Regions from separate parts of the Paenibacillus sp. S29 genome, predicted to be linked through region 1. Evidence: riboswitches for the same ligand, from Rfam matches in the RefSeq annotation. Region 1 holds a riboswitch; the other holds the start of a gene.
What was found. Region 1 has a riboswitch for glycine ahead of ACL9RM_RS13750 (alanine/glycine:cation symporter family protein). Riboswitches for the same ligand answer to the same signal wherever they lie in the genome.
Positions count from the first base shown of each region.

Region 1 (7,413 bases):
AATTGAAGAACTGCAGCAGGAGCTGCTGAATTACGGCAAAAATATTTTACTGATATACGGAGGCGGAAGTGTCAAGCGAAATGGTCTGTATGACCAGGTATTAAACGCGTTAGAGCCGCTACATCTTAACATTCATGAATTGTCCGGCGTAGAGCCGAATCCGCGCTTGTCCACCGTTAAAAAGGGCATCGACATTTGCCGAAACGACAACATCGACTTCTTACTTGCAGTAGGCGGCGGAAGCGTTATTGATTGCACCAAAGCCATCGCAGCAGGGGCTAAATATGACGGCGATGTGTGGGATATTATCAACAAAAAGCACATGCCGACCGAGGCTCTACCATTCGGCACCATCCTCACACTCGCCGCCACCGGTTCAGAAATGAATCCGGATTCTGTCATCACCAACTGGGAAACGAACGAAAAATACGTATGGGGCAGCGCGGTGACGCATCCGAAATTTTCGATTCTGGACCCTAAAAATACCTTCTCTGTGCCACGTGATCAGACGGTATATGGCATGGTGGATATGATGAGCCATGTGTTTGAACAGTATTTTCACAATGTTAAAAATACACCGTTGCAAGATCGTATGTGCTTTTCCGTGCTGCAAACCGTGATCGAAACTGCACCTAAACTGCTGGAGGATTTGCACAACTACGAGCATCGTGAAACGATTTTATATGCCGGAACGATTGCTCTTAACGGAACACTGCAAATGGGCTACTTCGGGGATTGGGCTTCGCATACGATTGAACATGCATTATCCGCTGTATATGATATTCCTCATGCTGGCGGTCTGGCAATTCTGTTTCCCAACTGGATGAGACATACAGTGGATCAGGATGCTGCACGCATGAAGCGGCTGATGCTCAGCATGTTTGACTTAGACACCGTAGGTAAAACAGATAGAGAAATCGCCTTGGAAGGTATTGACCGTCTTAGTGCATTCTGGACAAGTCTCGGTGCCCCTTCCACCCTGGCCGATTACAATATTAATGATGAGCAATTGGAAAAAATCGCAAACATTGCAGCCCATGAAATGGAATACGGAGGCTTTGGTAATTATAAAAAGCTGAATCAAGAAGATATTTTAGCTATTTTGCGTGCATCGTTATAACATTCAAAAGGGAGTGTCCTCAAGCCTATGATGGCTGAGGGCACTCCCTTTTGGAATTTATGAATTAACCGTGTGTCCCTTTTCTTCTACTTGAATAGCTGCCCCTACATTGGCACCTGCAAGAATGCCCTTTTTCTTATTAGGATACAGAGAATCCATATAGTTTCGGGTTTCTGCAACTACGATTCCCGATAAGCCAAGCAGTGCAATCAGATTCGGGAAAGCCATCATTGCGTTAAAGATATCTGCCAGCAGCCAAATGGCTTCCAACTTGATGAACGCACCTCCTGCTACAAGTGCGATGAACAGATAACGGTATGGTTTAATCCATTTGACACCCAGTAAATATTCAACACAACGTTCCCCGTAGTAATTCCAGCCAAGTATCGTTGTGAACGCAAATAAAATAAGGCTAATCGTCACGAGCTCTGCACCAGCCGGAAAGGCACTGGAAAACGCATGCTGGGTCATCAGACCTCCATCGTCATTTCCACTCCATATTCCCGTAACCAGCAACGTAAATCCCGTCAGATTACAAATAATCATTGTATCAATAAATACGCCTGTCATGGATATCAGCCCTTGTTCTGCAGGCCATTTCGTCTTAGCAGCAGCTGCTGCAATCGGCGCACTTCCCAAACCGGCTTCATTAGCAAAAATACCTCTGGCAACTCCGCTTCGCATCGCCAACATAATCGTCGCTCCGGCAAATCCACCCGTTGCAGATGTGGTCGAGAAGGCCCCTTGTAATACTAAAGCAATCGCATGAGGAAGCTCTCCTGCAAACTTAATGAGTACAATTAAGCAAACTACGATATAGAGCCCCGACATGAATGGAACAATCTTTGTGGATACCTTGGAAATACTTTTGAGTCCTCCAATCGTAACAACAGCAGTTAACACGGCAATAATGATCGCTGTAACTACCGTTGGCACTCCAAAGCTACTTTCCGTCGAAGAAACGATAGCCTTTACTTGCGGAAAAGTACCGATTCCAAATAGGGCTACAAGAACACCAGAAAAGGCAAACAACATCGCCAACGGCTTGAAACGGCGGCCAAGCCCGTTTTCAATATAATACATCGGGCCACCTGAAAATTGTCCGTTCCGGTCTTTAACACGGTATTTAACGGATAATAATCCTTCCGCATATTTGGTTGCCATCCCGAAAAAAGCTGCAACCAGCATCCAGAATAATGAACCGGGCCCACCCAGTTTGATCGCTGTTGCCACGCCGACGATACTTCCTGTACCTACAGTAGCTGCCAGTGCCGTACTCAATGCTCCGAAGCTGCTTACATCTCCGCTACCTTCGTCCGGCGCTTTACCAATTAGCTTGAGCGCCAAAGGCAATCGAATAATCTGAAGTAGCTTCAAACGGATCGTTAGCCACAACCCAGTGCCCATTACGAGAATAAGAAGCGGCGCTCCCCATATCCAGCTGTCAATCGTTTCTAATACATGTACCAAATTCATTTCAACCCGCTCCTCCAGCATATTAGAAAACAAAAAAGAGTCAAATCCGCTGATTCGACTCCTGGAGAGGTTAAAGGCACGAAAAAATACAACCATCTTGTGCAGGTTTCTCCCTCTAATAGCTTATAAAAAAGCCTAGAGCACTCCCTGTCACAGGTTATTCGCGTCTCTGTCCTTTTGCCTGAGAGTTTAAGCAGATGTTCTCTGCGGTGCACCTTCGGCGCCCAATTAAGGGTCTCTCCAGAGTTCTGTCCGTTTACGGTCCCCGCTTGTTGCTGTAACCAGCCTAAGCACCTGAGAGTTTTGCCCCTTCGGTCGGAACTTTCGTTCCATCTCCCGCAAACATCAACCAGACATATGAAATTTTTATTTATTATACAGAAAACTTTCAGCTTATTACAAGTGAAAAGTTTGTGAAGCCCTCTGAAATATTATTATTGTGTCTATCGAAAAAGCGGGTACAGCAGATTGCATCCTTAGAATGTCCTCTGCTATACCCGCCCGAGACGATATGGAATTACAATTCTTCACCATTGGTTGCTATCACATTTTTATACCAGTTAAATGAGTCCTTTTTGGAGCGTTTGAGCGTTCCGTTACCGTCATCATCCAGATCAACGTAAATAAATCCGTAGCGCTTGGACATTTCGGAAGTAGACATGCTCACAAGGTCGATAGGGCCCCAGCTGGTGTAACCAAGCAGATCAACACCGTCGGCAATCGCTTCCTTCATTTGGGCAATATGCTGACGCAAGTAATCAATTCGATACGTGTCATGCACAGAGGTCAATAACCACACCGCCACCGGTGAACGGGCTCATGGTCATTACATTGATTTCATTAAAGGTCAGCCAGTATTTTACTTTATCCTTATAGCGCGTAAACACCGTTTCGGCATAATTTACGTAATGCTGTATGACTTCACGTCCCAGCCAGCCATTATACTTCTGCGTCAGACCTAGCGGTGTTTCATAATGTGACAATGTTACCAGCGGCTCAATATTATACTTGCGCAGCTCATCAAATACATTGTCGTAGAATTGCAATCCTGCTTCATTCGGCTCGGCATCATAGCCATTCGGGAAAATCCGCGACCAGCGGATGGACATACGGAATACTTTAAAGCCCATTTCAGCGAACAATGCAACCTAACGATAACCGTTCTCCTTTGAAATGCATTGACAGATACCTTAGAATAGACGTAATGCCTTCATAAGCATCCTAATCGTTGTAACGCGTTTCATGTCAAGTATTTTTTCTTATGTGAGGAGAAGCACCATGTCGAATCTTGATCAAATTGCAAAACTGGCGGGCTTTTCCAAAGCTACGGTATCCAGAGTATTAAATCAGTCCCCCCATGTTAGTCACGAAACAAGAGCTAAGATTTTGAAAATCATGCAGGAATTAGATTATGTTCCTAATCGGAATGCCATTTCTCTATCCAAGGGTCAGACGCTTCAGATCGGTATCATTACTTCAACTATTAATGAAATTGTTCTCGCTTTTCTGGACAGCTTTGTGGAAGTAGCAGGCCAATATGAATTTCAAACCATTATTTATACTTCGGGAGAAGACAAAAAGAAAGAGCTTCAAGCCTTTGAGGATTTAAAAAGAAAAAGAGTCGATGCGCTGGTCATCATTTCCTGCGTGAATGACACTGATTTTTTGAGCACCTATTGCAAATATGGCCCGATCGTGTCGTGGCAACGAATGGAGCATACCGATATTCGCTCCGTCGCTATGGATCAGTATGAAGGATATATGTTAGCGCTCAAACATTTGATACAAAAAGGTTATACTCGTATAGCCAATGCTTTTGGCCGTCCGAGCAGTATTAATACCCATAGTAGACAACGAGCCTACGAACAGATCATGAGTGAGCACAATCTGCCCGTGTTGCAACACTGGAATCACTCTTCTATTTATAATATCCGTGATGGCGAACAGGTCGTACGGGATCTGTTACAGCATCCGGACGAATTTCCAGAGGCTATTTTATGTGCTAACGATTATGTAGCAGTGGGCATTCTCTGCGAAGCACGCAGACAAAAACTGAATGTACCGGAAGATCTGGCAATTGTTGGATTTGATAACACGGAGCTGGCGCATACGCTGGGGATTACAACGATTCAAAATCCTATCATGGCTCAAGCACAAAATGCCTTTTTCATGCTTTCCCCTCAGCTGATTGGACGCCAAATGAAGCTTCATTCGCTAGAGTACAGCCTCATTGAACGTACGACTACATAAGGTAACGATGTACTTGCAAATTAGGCAAAAGGGCCTTGATATGAAATATTTTTTGTCGAAAGAGAATAAAATATGTTGAAATCGCTTTTTTTTGTGCTACAATAGCACTATATCGAAGGATTGTGACCGGTGATGCGGGCAATGCCTGAGTTCAATTGAGTGCTATTGCTAACAATAGTATTGAATTGTGCTTAGGCATTTTTTATTGGTAAAGGATGGGAGGGGGAACTTCAATGATTATTGAGAAGGTGCTCAATAACAACGTCCTATTGACTAAAAACGATAAAGGCAAAGAGGTCATCGTGATGGGAAGAGGTATTTCCTTCAAAAAGGTGGCTGGCGATCAAGTCGATGATGATAAAATAGATAAGATTTTCATGTTAAATGAAAACGAGTTCACGGCCAAACTAACCGAGTTGCTGAACGATATTCCTGTATCTCATCTGGAGGTCGTGAATGAAATCGTAACCCATGCAACGGAAGTGTTGGATACGGAGTTAAGCGATAATATTTATTTAACGTTGACCGACCATATTCATTTTGCCATACAACGGCAAGAAAAAGGACTGGCACTCCAAAACGCGATGCTGTATGAAATTAAACGCTTTTACAAAAAGGAATTTGCAGTTGGGCTGGATGCTCTCCAAAAAATTGAAAATACGCTCGGAGTAAAATTAGGCGAAGATGAAGCGGGATTTATTGCATTGCATATGGTGAATGCACGGATCGACGGTAACGAAATGAAGTCCACACTGAAAATGACTGAGATTGTCCAACATATCTTGAACATTATTACGTATCATTACGGAATTGTGCTGGATGAGTCTTCTTTTAGCTACTCGAGATTTTTGACACATTTGCAATATTTTGCGATGCGAGTGATTCGCAAAGAAGTCATTCACAGTGGTGAAGAATTTTTGTACAACCAGGTAAAGCAGACGTATACCGAAGCTTTTGCTTGTGCTCAAAAGATCAATGAGTATCTGGAAAAAACATACGATCAATATTTAAGCAAGGATGAATACGTATATCTAACTATCCATATTCATCGCGTAACTGAACGTAATAACATATAAGACTAACAATTTCATACTTTCATCGTTCATGGATTGTGACTGGTAAGGCAGGCAAAACCTAAACTGATGGTGAAATCGACGTTCCCTTATAGGAGAGAGTGCGTAGTTTTCACCATGAGTTTAGGTTTTTCTTGTTTACAAGTTTAAAAAGATGCACGCCGGCGTATCTTAGCAACAGCTGTAAACAGTAAATCCTATCAGTAGCAAGAATAACCCATAAGGAGTTCTGAACATGAGTGATAAAGAACTATCTAAAAAAATAGTGACCCTCGTTGGTGGCGAAGAGAATGTCAATTCGGTATTCCATTGCGCTACACGCTTGAGATTTAAATTAAATGATCGTACAAAAGCAGACAAAGCCGCACTGGAAGCAACCCCTGGTGTCATTACAGTAGTGGAAAGCAGCGGCCAGTTTCAAGTGGTCATCGGCAACAATGTAGGTCAAGTGTTTGAACATATGATGGCAGAAACAAATTTACAGGATGCTGACAATCCAAATGCGAAAAAGGAAGAGTCTTCCGAAAAAACGAATTTCCTTGGAAAAGCGGTCGATATCATTTCCAGCATTTTTTCTCCTCTTTTGGGAGCTCTTGCAGGGGCAGGTTTGCTCAAAGGGATTCTGGCATTAATTTTGTCGCTCCATTGGATTGATAATACAAGCGGTACGTATCTGATTCTGAACGCCGCTTCAGACAGTGTATTTTATTTCTTGCCTCTATTTCTGGCTATTACATCGTCCCGTAAATTTAAGACAAATGCCTTTGTATCTGTCGCAGTTGCTGGAGCCCTTGTCTACCCGGATGTTATTGCGGCGGTGGACAATCCGGCAAAACTGGCTTTTCTCGGGATTCCAATCATTTTAATTAAATACAGTTCTAGCGTAATCCCAATTATTCTCGCGGTATGGGTACAGTCCTATGTGGAGCGCTGGTTCAATTCCTTTATCCATCAATCAGTTAAAAACATTATCGTACCTATGCTATCACTACTGGTCGTTGTTCCGTTGACGTTTTTGGCCTTTGGTCCAGTCGGTAACCTGATCAGTCAGGGCTTGGCGAACGGTTTTACATGGGTATACAATTTAAGCCCATTGATCGCCGGAGCTGTTGCCGGAGCATTCTGGCAAGTATTTGTTATTTTCGGCGTACACTGGGGCTTTGTTCCTATCATGCTGTCCAATATTGCAACATTGGGGTATGACACGATGCTTCCGATGCTTACAGCAGCTGTACTTTCTCAAGCCGGTGCAACACTGGGGGTATTCCTGAAATCCCGGAACACCCAGATGAAGGCTTTGGCTGGTTCCTCTACACTGGCAGCTGTATTCGGTATTACTGAACCAACGATTTATGGTGTAACTTTGAAATTGAAAAAGCCTTTCATTTATGCTTGTATTTCCGGTGGTATTGGGGGCGCTATTATCGCTTCTGGCGGAGCGACTGCAAAATCCTTCTCCCTGCCTAGTTTACTGGCGTTGCCAACTTATTTTGG
Region 1 is NZ_JBMOUI010000007.1:63,666-71,078, forward strand. It holds gene ACL9RM_RS13745 (iron-containing alcohol dehydrogenase) at 1-1,120, shown strand, start outside; gene ACL9RM_RS13750 (alanine/glycine:cation symporter family protein) at 1,178-2,596, opposite strand; glycine riboswitch at 2,756-2,850, opposite strand; glycine riboswitch at 2,869-2,945, opposite strand; partial or broken gene ACL9RM_RS13755 (glycoside hydrolase family 1 protein) at 3,114-3,744, opposite strand; gene ACL9RM_RS13760 (LacI family DNA-binding transcriptional regulator) at 3,875-4,846, shown strand; gene licT (BglG family transcription antiterminator LicT) at 5,080-5,922, shown strand; gene ACL9RM_RS13770 (beta-glucoside-specific PTS transporter subunit IIABC) at 6,155-7,413, shown strand, end outside.

Region 2 (7,413 bases), on a different contig from region 1:
GCTTTCTCTTGGCAGCTCACGAGGCCCCAACATGAGCAGCACGCATTCTACCTGTTCACCTGTATCCGCCAACAGCGGCTCTGCCAGCTTATACAAGGTAAGCGAAGGCTTGCGAATATAGTGGCTGCGCGTATGAACTAAAGCAATGGAGGTATCAGAGATCACCTGACTACCTTGGCGCTCTCTTTCCATGAGTTGTGCAGCAACCGCAGAAGGCTCTGTAACATTCCCCCGCCCCGCCTCCAGCATGCATATCGCCTCTACGGTCGCCGCCATATCCATCCCTTGATTTTCCAGCGGATACACTTGAAATTGCTGTACAATGTGTACAATTTCCTCGAGACTTTTCCGCAGACCGGTAAGCCACTCCATATCCTGACCAGGCTGAACGGCCTGTTCCTGCTGATGATCATTGAGATGATGGAGTGTAATATGCTGGATGAAATGACGTAGACGGTCACTCTCCTCCTGCGTTAGCAGCGGACTGATCTTAAGATACCGATCTGGTTCAAGCGGTAGCTCTACTGTCGAAATGATCAGATCATAATCCTCCTTGGGAATCCGCGCCGCCTCGTACCATGAGGCCCTATCCACAATTTTGATCTGTGGGAGCTCTTTGGCGAGCCTTGTTGCCAGAAGTCTGGATGATCCAATGCCGCTCGTGCAGACTACAATGGCCCGCACCTCCCGACGCAATTGTCGCAGCCGCTCCAGCGAAGCGCCGAAATGCATGACGAGAAATCCGATCTCTTCATCAGGCACTTTCATTTCTGTCATGCTCGCCGCAGCCTTTTTCACTGATTCGAATAAGCTGCTGTAATCCTTGCGGATTTGCTGAAGGAGAGGGTTACGAATCGACCTGCCTTCCTTCAAACGTTTGAATACCGGAGCCATATGGGCAATCAGTCCTTCACGCAGAACACGGTCCTCTTTCAATGGCGTGCCTGTCTCTTCCTCCACACGACGAATCAACTCATGAACCGACTCCAACAGTACGAGATCATCCAACGGCAGTAGTCGGGTAGAGTGATCTTCGGCATCACGAAATAGCAGCCTGAGATAAGATCGTTCCGGCTCTGGAAATTCAATATCCAGCGCCTCTGACAACTCCGTGCATATGCGTTCCACCATAGCTGTGCGAAGCATGATATTTTCATCCGAATCTGTTTTTAAATACGAGAGAAGAGGATCTATAACATACCCGAGTCGCAGACGTACCAGCGAAACGCAAATTTGAATCAGCAGCTCCATGTATTTGCTTTCCACCATGTTTTCCAACCATTTTTCATGGGGCTGCCAGAGGGCCTTTTCCACGATTAGCAGGTTATCTCTGCCAATCATCTCCAGCAGCTTGTCGGCAACACGGGTTACAGGACGAAGTTCTTCCCGGGCTGAAAACAGATCGGATTCATCCAAATATTCGAGAGCCAGCTCGGAAATCGCCCGTCTTTTGTCTGTCTCCCGCCCTGTAATCTCGACCCCGTACCCCCGTCTGCGCACAAGCATGAGTCCACGTTCCTCAATCCAGTCTTGCAATTCGTCTAGATCATGACTGACCGTAGTTACCGTGACTTTCAGATCTGAAGCCAGCGCCAACAGCTTGATCGGCTCCCGTGTATCCAGCAGCATGCAGAGTACCACGATCTTTCTCTCCTCAGCCGAATATTCGTCTGACTTCGTATGCAGCAATTGGTTTCGCAGGCATACAAGCTGAGCTGGATCAGCATCTATACAGATACCGATCCCTGACTTTTTCTCCAGCTTCACCTCATGAGCTGCCAGCCAATGCTCGACTGCACCCAGTTCCCGATGAACCGTCCTTGTGCTGACATTGATCTTCGTAGCAATTTCCCCGGCTGTAACCTCTTTGGACTGCTCCAGAAGATATTCCACGATGTCACGTTGTCGTTTCGTAATATTCATAAGCGCATACCGTTCCTTCCCAAGCTCATCCCTCCAGCAGGAGACGTACATTGCATACAGTCCGCCTGACTTCGATGGGGATTAAGAATCGGATTTCAGACGTTCAACCAGCGCTTCGTATTCAGGGCTCTTCAGAAAATTGTCAATGGAAATGTGCTCAGCTTTCGGAGCTACTGTTTTAGCCCGATCTGTCAACGTTTTTTGCGTAATGACAATATCCGCATCCTGTGGAATTTCACTGATTGCCGTATTCGTAACTGTTACGCCCACACCCGCCTGCTTCATTTTTTTGCGTAAAATCGAGGCACCCATAGCGCTTGAACCCATACCTGCATCACAGGAAAAGACGATTTTGTTCACTTCGGATTTATCCTTGAGCGTTCGATCTGCAGCAATTTCTGCAGCACGATCAGATTCGTGGTTATCTTCCATTACAGTGGCGTTAGCACTTGCACTCTTGCTTTGATTTTTCATATCTTTCAGGCGGGATGCAGCTTCCTCCAGCCCCTCTTCTTGTTTCTTACCAGTCTTGAGTAACACTGCGGCAACAGCAAAAGATACAACCGCAGCAGCGATCACCCCGCTTAGCATTGGCAAATATCCGCCTTTTGGCGTCATTAGAAAATAGGCGATGATGCTGCCCGGCGAAGGAGCAGCAACCAGTCCGGCACCTGTCAACATGAAACAGAAGGTTCCCACAACGCCCCCAGCTATAGCAGCAAGAATCAAAATCGGCTTCATCAAAATATAAGGGAAATAAATTTCATGAATCCCGCCGAAAAAATGAATGATGACTGCCCCAGGAGCCGACGACTTCGCAGAGCCTTTACCGAACAGGCAGTAGGCCAGCAAAATACCGAGCCCCGGCCCAGGGTTGGATTCCAGCATGAACAGTACGGATTTCCCTGTTCTTGCAGCTTCCTCCAACGCAATCGGACTTAATACTCCGTGATTCAGCGCGTTGTTTAAAAATAATACTTTTCCGGGCTCAATAATGAGGTTGACAAGCGGCAGTAGCCCTGCGTTCACGAGGAACTGTACCCCTGCCGACAATACTTGACTGATCATTTGTACAACCGGGCCGATCGCCACATGGGCAAGCAGTGCTAGAATGGCACCGATAATACCGGCCGAAAAATTATTGACCAGCATTTCAAAGCCTGATCTGACTTTGCCTTCAATGGCCTTGTCGAACTTCTTCAATATCCACGCAGCCAGCGGACCAGCGACCATCGCGCCCAGGAACATCGGGATATCGGCTCCCACTATGACACCCATCGTCATAATGGCACCAATCACACCTCCACGTTGTCCGTGAATCATCGTGCCTCCCGTGTAACCAATCAGCAGCGGCAGCAAATAATTTTTCATCGGATCAACCAGTTGTGCAAAACCTTCGTTCGGGAACCACCCGGTCGGAATAAAGAGTGCCGTAATCAATCCCCACGCGATAAAGGCTCCCATGTTGGGCATAACCATACCGCTGAGAAAACGGCCAAAACGCTGTACGGCGACACGAGTGCCTCCTTTTGAACTTGGCTTTGCGTCCAATGTACTCATATTCAAATCCTCCTTGTAGGTAAGCATCACTACCTTTTCTTAAAATTCATACTAAATGACAGCGCTATCTTCATCAACGAAATGAAAACGTACTTTCGTCATGAACGTTGATGACAACATTTAAATTTAAATTATCCGAGAAGGTATTATACCTGCATAATTCTTCTTAATATGACCTGTAGCTATAGAAATTAGTCGAAAAACCGTACTGGATTATGTATGATTCTTACTATAGGGACAACCCTCTACATCAGAATAAAACACGTAATTACGTCTGAAAAAAGACAAAAAAATAGCCGCTATGTCAAATCATAGCGACTGTTGTATACAAAAATCGAGCAGACAAATAACACTCTTATTCCATACTACATTGCTCCATTACTGCTCATCGGAAATCAACTGCTCGTATTGATCCGCAGACAGTAGCTTGCCCAATGCTTCCTCCACATCTTTACCCATCTCTACTTCGATCATCCAACCTTTTTCATAGGGAGATTCATTCACTAGCTCAGGCGTACTTTCCAGCGCTTCATTCACTTTTAATACGGTTCCCGTCACCGGAGCAAAAAGGTCGGATACCGTCTTCACCGATTCAATCGTACCGATCTCCGCTCCCTGCTCAATCGTTACTCCCACCTCAGGTAATTCTACAAAAACAATATCACCCAGTTGATGCTGTGCAAAGTCTGTAATACCAATCCGCAACGTTCCATTCTCTGTGCGCTGAACCCACTCATGTTCGTCTGTATACCAAAGTTGCTGCTTTACTTCACCCATCCTGTTCCCCTCACTTCCATATGAATAAAATCGCTTTTGCTCACCTGTATTAGACAGGTTAAGATTATGACAACAGGAACACTCATGTCAATAATACTAACAAAAATACTTCATATGACCTCATATGGCGTACTATATAAAAATATGATAACTTATAACAAACGCTTACATATCCTTATTTATATATTAAATGTTTTTTCTATTGTTTTTGATGACATTTTTATTGACATTTTGAATGAATTTGCGTATTAATGGGTTATAGCAAATGCTTTGGAAAACACCCCGACAACTGCAAACGCGGATGAACGCGGAGGGAGAGACTGCCAAAAAGATTCGCATAGCTGTTGCCGCTTATGAGACATAAGTGCACGCGAATCGGATCAAGTTGTTATCTGCAAAGCCAGGTAATATACTGTTGATCCCGAAGGTAGCGCCGAAGGAGTAAGCCTGCATTGTAGGTGAATCTCTCAGGCAAAAGGACCTCTGCCGGACGCATCTCTGGAGAGCATTCGCTATTGGAGCGGATCACCCAAGGGGAAACCCGGTACATACCGGGGTAACTTTCTGGTATCAAGGACAGAGCTGAAAAAAGAGTGTAGACTGCCGTCTATACGTTTTTTTCGGCCTGTCTTTTTTGTTTAGCCGATCACACCGGATAGGAGTGGAAAAATGACTAATTTGCGAAAAACACCGCTATATTCGTCCTACGGGACGCAGTCTGGGGTTCGTTGTATTGACTTTGGCGGCTGGGAGCTCCCCGTTCAGTTTAGCGGCATTCAAAAGGAGCATGAGGCCGTCCGGCAACGTGCGGGTTTATTCGATGTATCGCATATGGGCGAATTTTTGGTTGAAGGCAAAGAGGCCGAAGCTTTTCTGCAAAGGGTGACCACGAATGATGTCAGCCAGTTGGAACTAGGTCAGGCACAATATTCACTCCTGTGTTACCCCGATGGAGGGGTAGTAGACGACCTGCTTGTTTACTGCAAAGGACCGGAGCGCTACATGCTCGTTGTGAACGCCTCTAACATCGATAAGGATTGGGATTGGCTAATTCGCCATATGCCTGCATCCGTTCACATGGAGAATGTGTCTGATGCGATAGCATTGCTGGCGTTGCAAGGACCGGAAGCAGCACGTATTGCCGCAGCCGTGGCAGATACGGACATTACGAATCTGGCATCTTTTCGCTTCCATGAGAATGTGCCATTGTTCGGAGCAAAAGCACTCGTCTCACGAACCGGATATACGGGTGAAGACGGTTTTGAATTTTACGTACCTGCCGCGGAAGCACCAGCCGTATGGGAGGGTTTGCTTCGTTCCGGTGAGTCGTATGGGCTGATTCCCGCTGGACTTGGTGCTCGGGATACCCTACGCTTTGAGGCACGGTTGCCGCTGTACGGACAGGAGTTATCTGCCACGATTTCACCGCTCGAAGCCGGTCTAGGTTTCTTCGTCAAGCTGAATAAAGGAGATTTTATCGGTAGAGAAGCACTGCAACGTCAGAAAGAACAAGGGATTCCTCGCAAATTGATCGGGCTGGAAATGATGGATCGCGGTATCCCTCGCGCCCATTACCCGGTATTCGCAGAAGGACAACGCATCGGTGAGGTCACAACGGGGACTCAGTCGCCCACCTTGAAGCGTAATCTCGGCCTCGCCTTGGTAGACAGTCGTTTTAGCGCCCTCTCCACACCGCTGGAGGTTGAGATTCGTGGCAAACGCCTGCGTGCCGAGGTGGTGGCAGCACCCTTTTATAAACGCCCGCGCTGATCTTAAACTCTCTTCATTTCAATAAAGCAAACATGTCAGATATGAACTTCTGGGTTTTCCATCTCACACTTTTTTATTAGCTAATTTACGATTTAAAATTTTGCTTTTCGAAAGGAGCCAGAACCTATGAAGCAGCATCGTTATCTCCCTATGACTGAACAGGATCAAACCGAAATGCTGCGTGTGGTCGGCGTTTCATCCATCGATGATTTATTCAGTGACATTCCTGAGGCCATTCGATATCAAGGGGAGCTCCCTCTTTCTTCTCGGCTCGACGAGAGAGCCTTGACCCGACATTTGGCCGAGCTGGCCGGACACAACGCCAATACAGACACACATGCCAGCTTTCTTGGCGCAGGAATTTATGATCATCATATTCCGTCTGTCATCCAGCACATCACTTCACGCTCGGAATTCTATACAGCCTACACCCCCTATCAGCCGGAAGTAAGCCAAGGCGAGCTACAAGCCATTTTCGAATTTCAGTCGTATATTTGCGAATTGACGGGCATGGCTGTAGCTAATGCCAGCATGTACGACGGAGCGACTGCACTGGCGGAAGCGGGCTCACTGTCCGCTGCGGCTACCCGCCGTAAACAGCTTATCGTATCAAGGTCTGTCCATCCGGAGGCACGTCAGGTATTGGCAGCCTATGCACGTGGATTGGATTTGGACATCGTGGAAATCGGCTGTTCGGACGGCGTAACGGATGCTGATGCGTTAGCGGCGGCCGTATCGGAACAGACCGCGGCTGTATTGGTCCAAAGCCCCAACTTTTTCGGAGCCGTGGAAAACCTGAAGCCGATGGCTGATCTCATCCATGCGCACAAAGGTCTTTTGGTCGTCAGTGCCAACCCACTGGCACTTGGCTTGCTGGAGACACCCGCCAAACAGGGCGCGGATATTGTGGTAGGAGATGCGCAGCCACTTGGCATCTCCTCTTCTCTCGGCGGTCCGACCTGTGGATACTTTGCCGTTTCTCAGGCACATATGCGCCGTATCCCCGGCCGTATTGTGGGTCAGACCACAGACCGTAACGGTAAACGCGGCTTCGTGCTGACCTTGCAAGCGCGGGAACAGCATATCCGCCGCGAAAAGGCCACGTCTAACATTTGCTCCAATCAAGCGTTGCTAGCTTTATCTGCATCTGTATACTTGTCTGTCATGGGTAGACAGGGGATCAAGGAAGTAGCCGAGCTAAATTTGCATAAAAGCCGTTATGCTTTAGAGCAATTGCTGAGCTTGAAGGGCGTAACAGCCTCGTTTAACGCACCGACCTTTAACGAATTTGCCCTTAAACTGCCTGAGGGTACAGATATGAGCAAACTCCAGACCGAGCTGCTAGCTGCTGGATTTATCGCTGGCTACGATTTGGGCCGGGAC
Region 2 is NZ_JBMOUI010000014.1:84,769-92,181, reverse strand. It holds gene ACL9RM_RS21315 (BglG family transcription antiterminator) at 1-1,923, opposite strand, end outside; gene ACL9RM_RS21310 (PTS mannitol transporter subunit IICB) at 2,005-3,483, opposite strand; gene gcvH (glycine cleavage system protein GcvH) at 3,862-4,260, opposite strand; glycine riboswitch at 4,562-4,753, shown strand; gene gcvT (glycine cleavage system aminomethyltransferase GcvT) at 4,930-6,030, shown strand; gene gcvPA (aminomethyl-transferring glycine dehydrogenase subunit GcvPA) at 6,157-7,413, shown strand, end outside.
Region 2: linked by a shared signal. The riboswitch ahead of gcvT (glycine cleavage system aminomethyltransferase GcvT) and the one ahead of ACL9RM_RS13750 (alanine/glycine:cation symporter family protein) in region 1 are both predicted to bind glycine.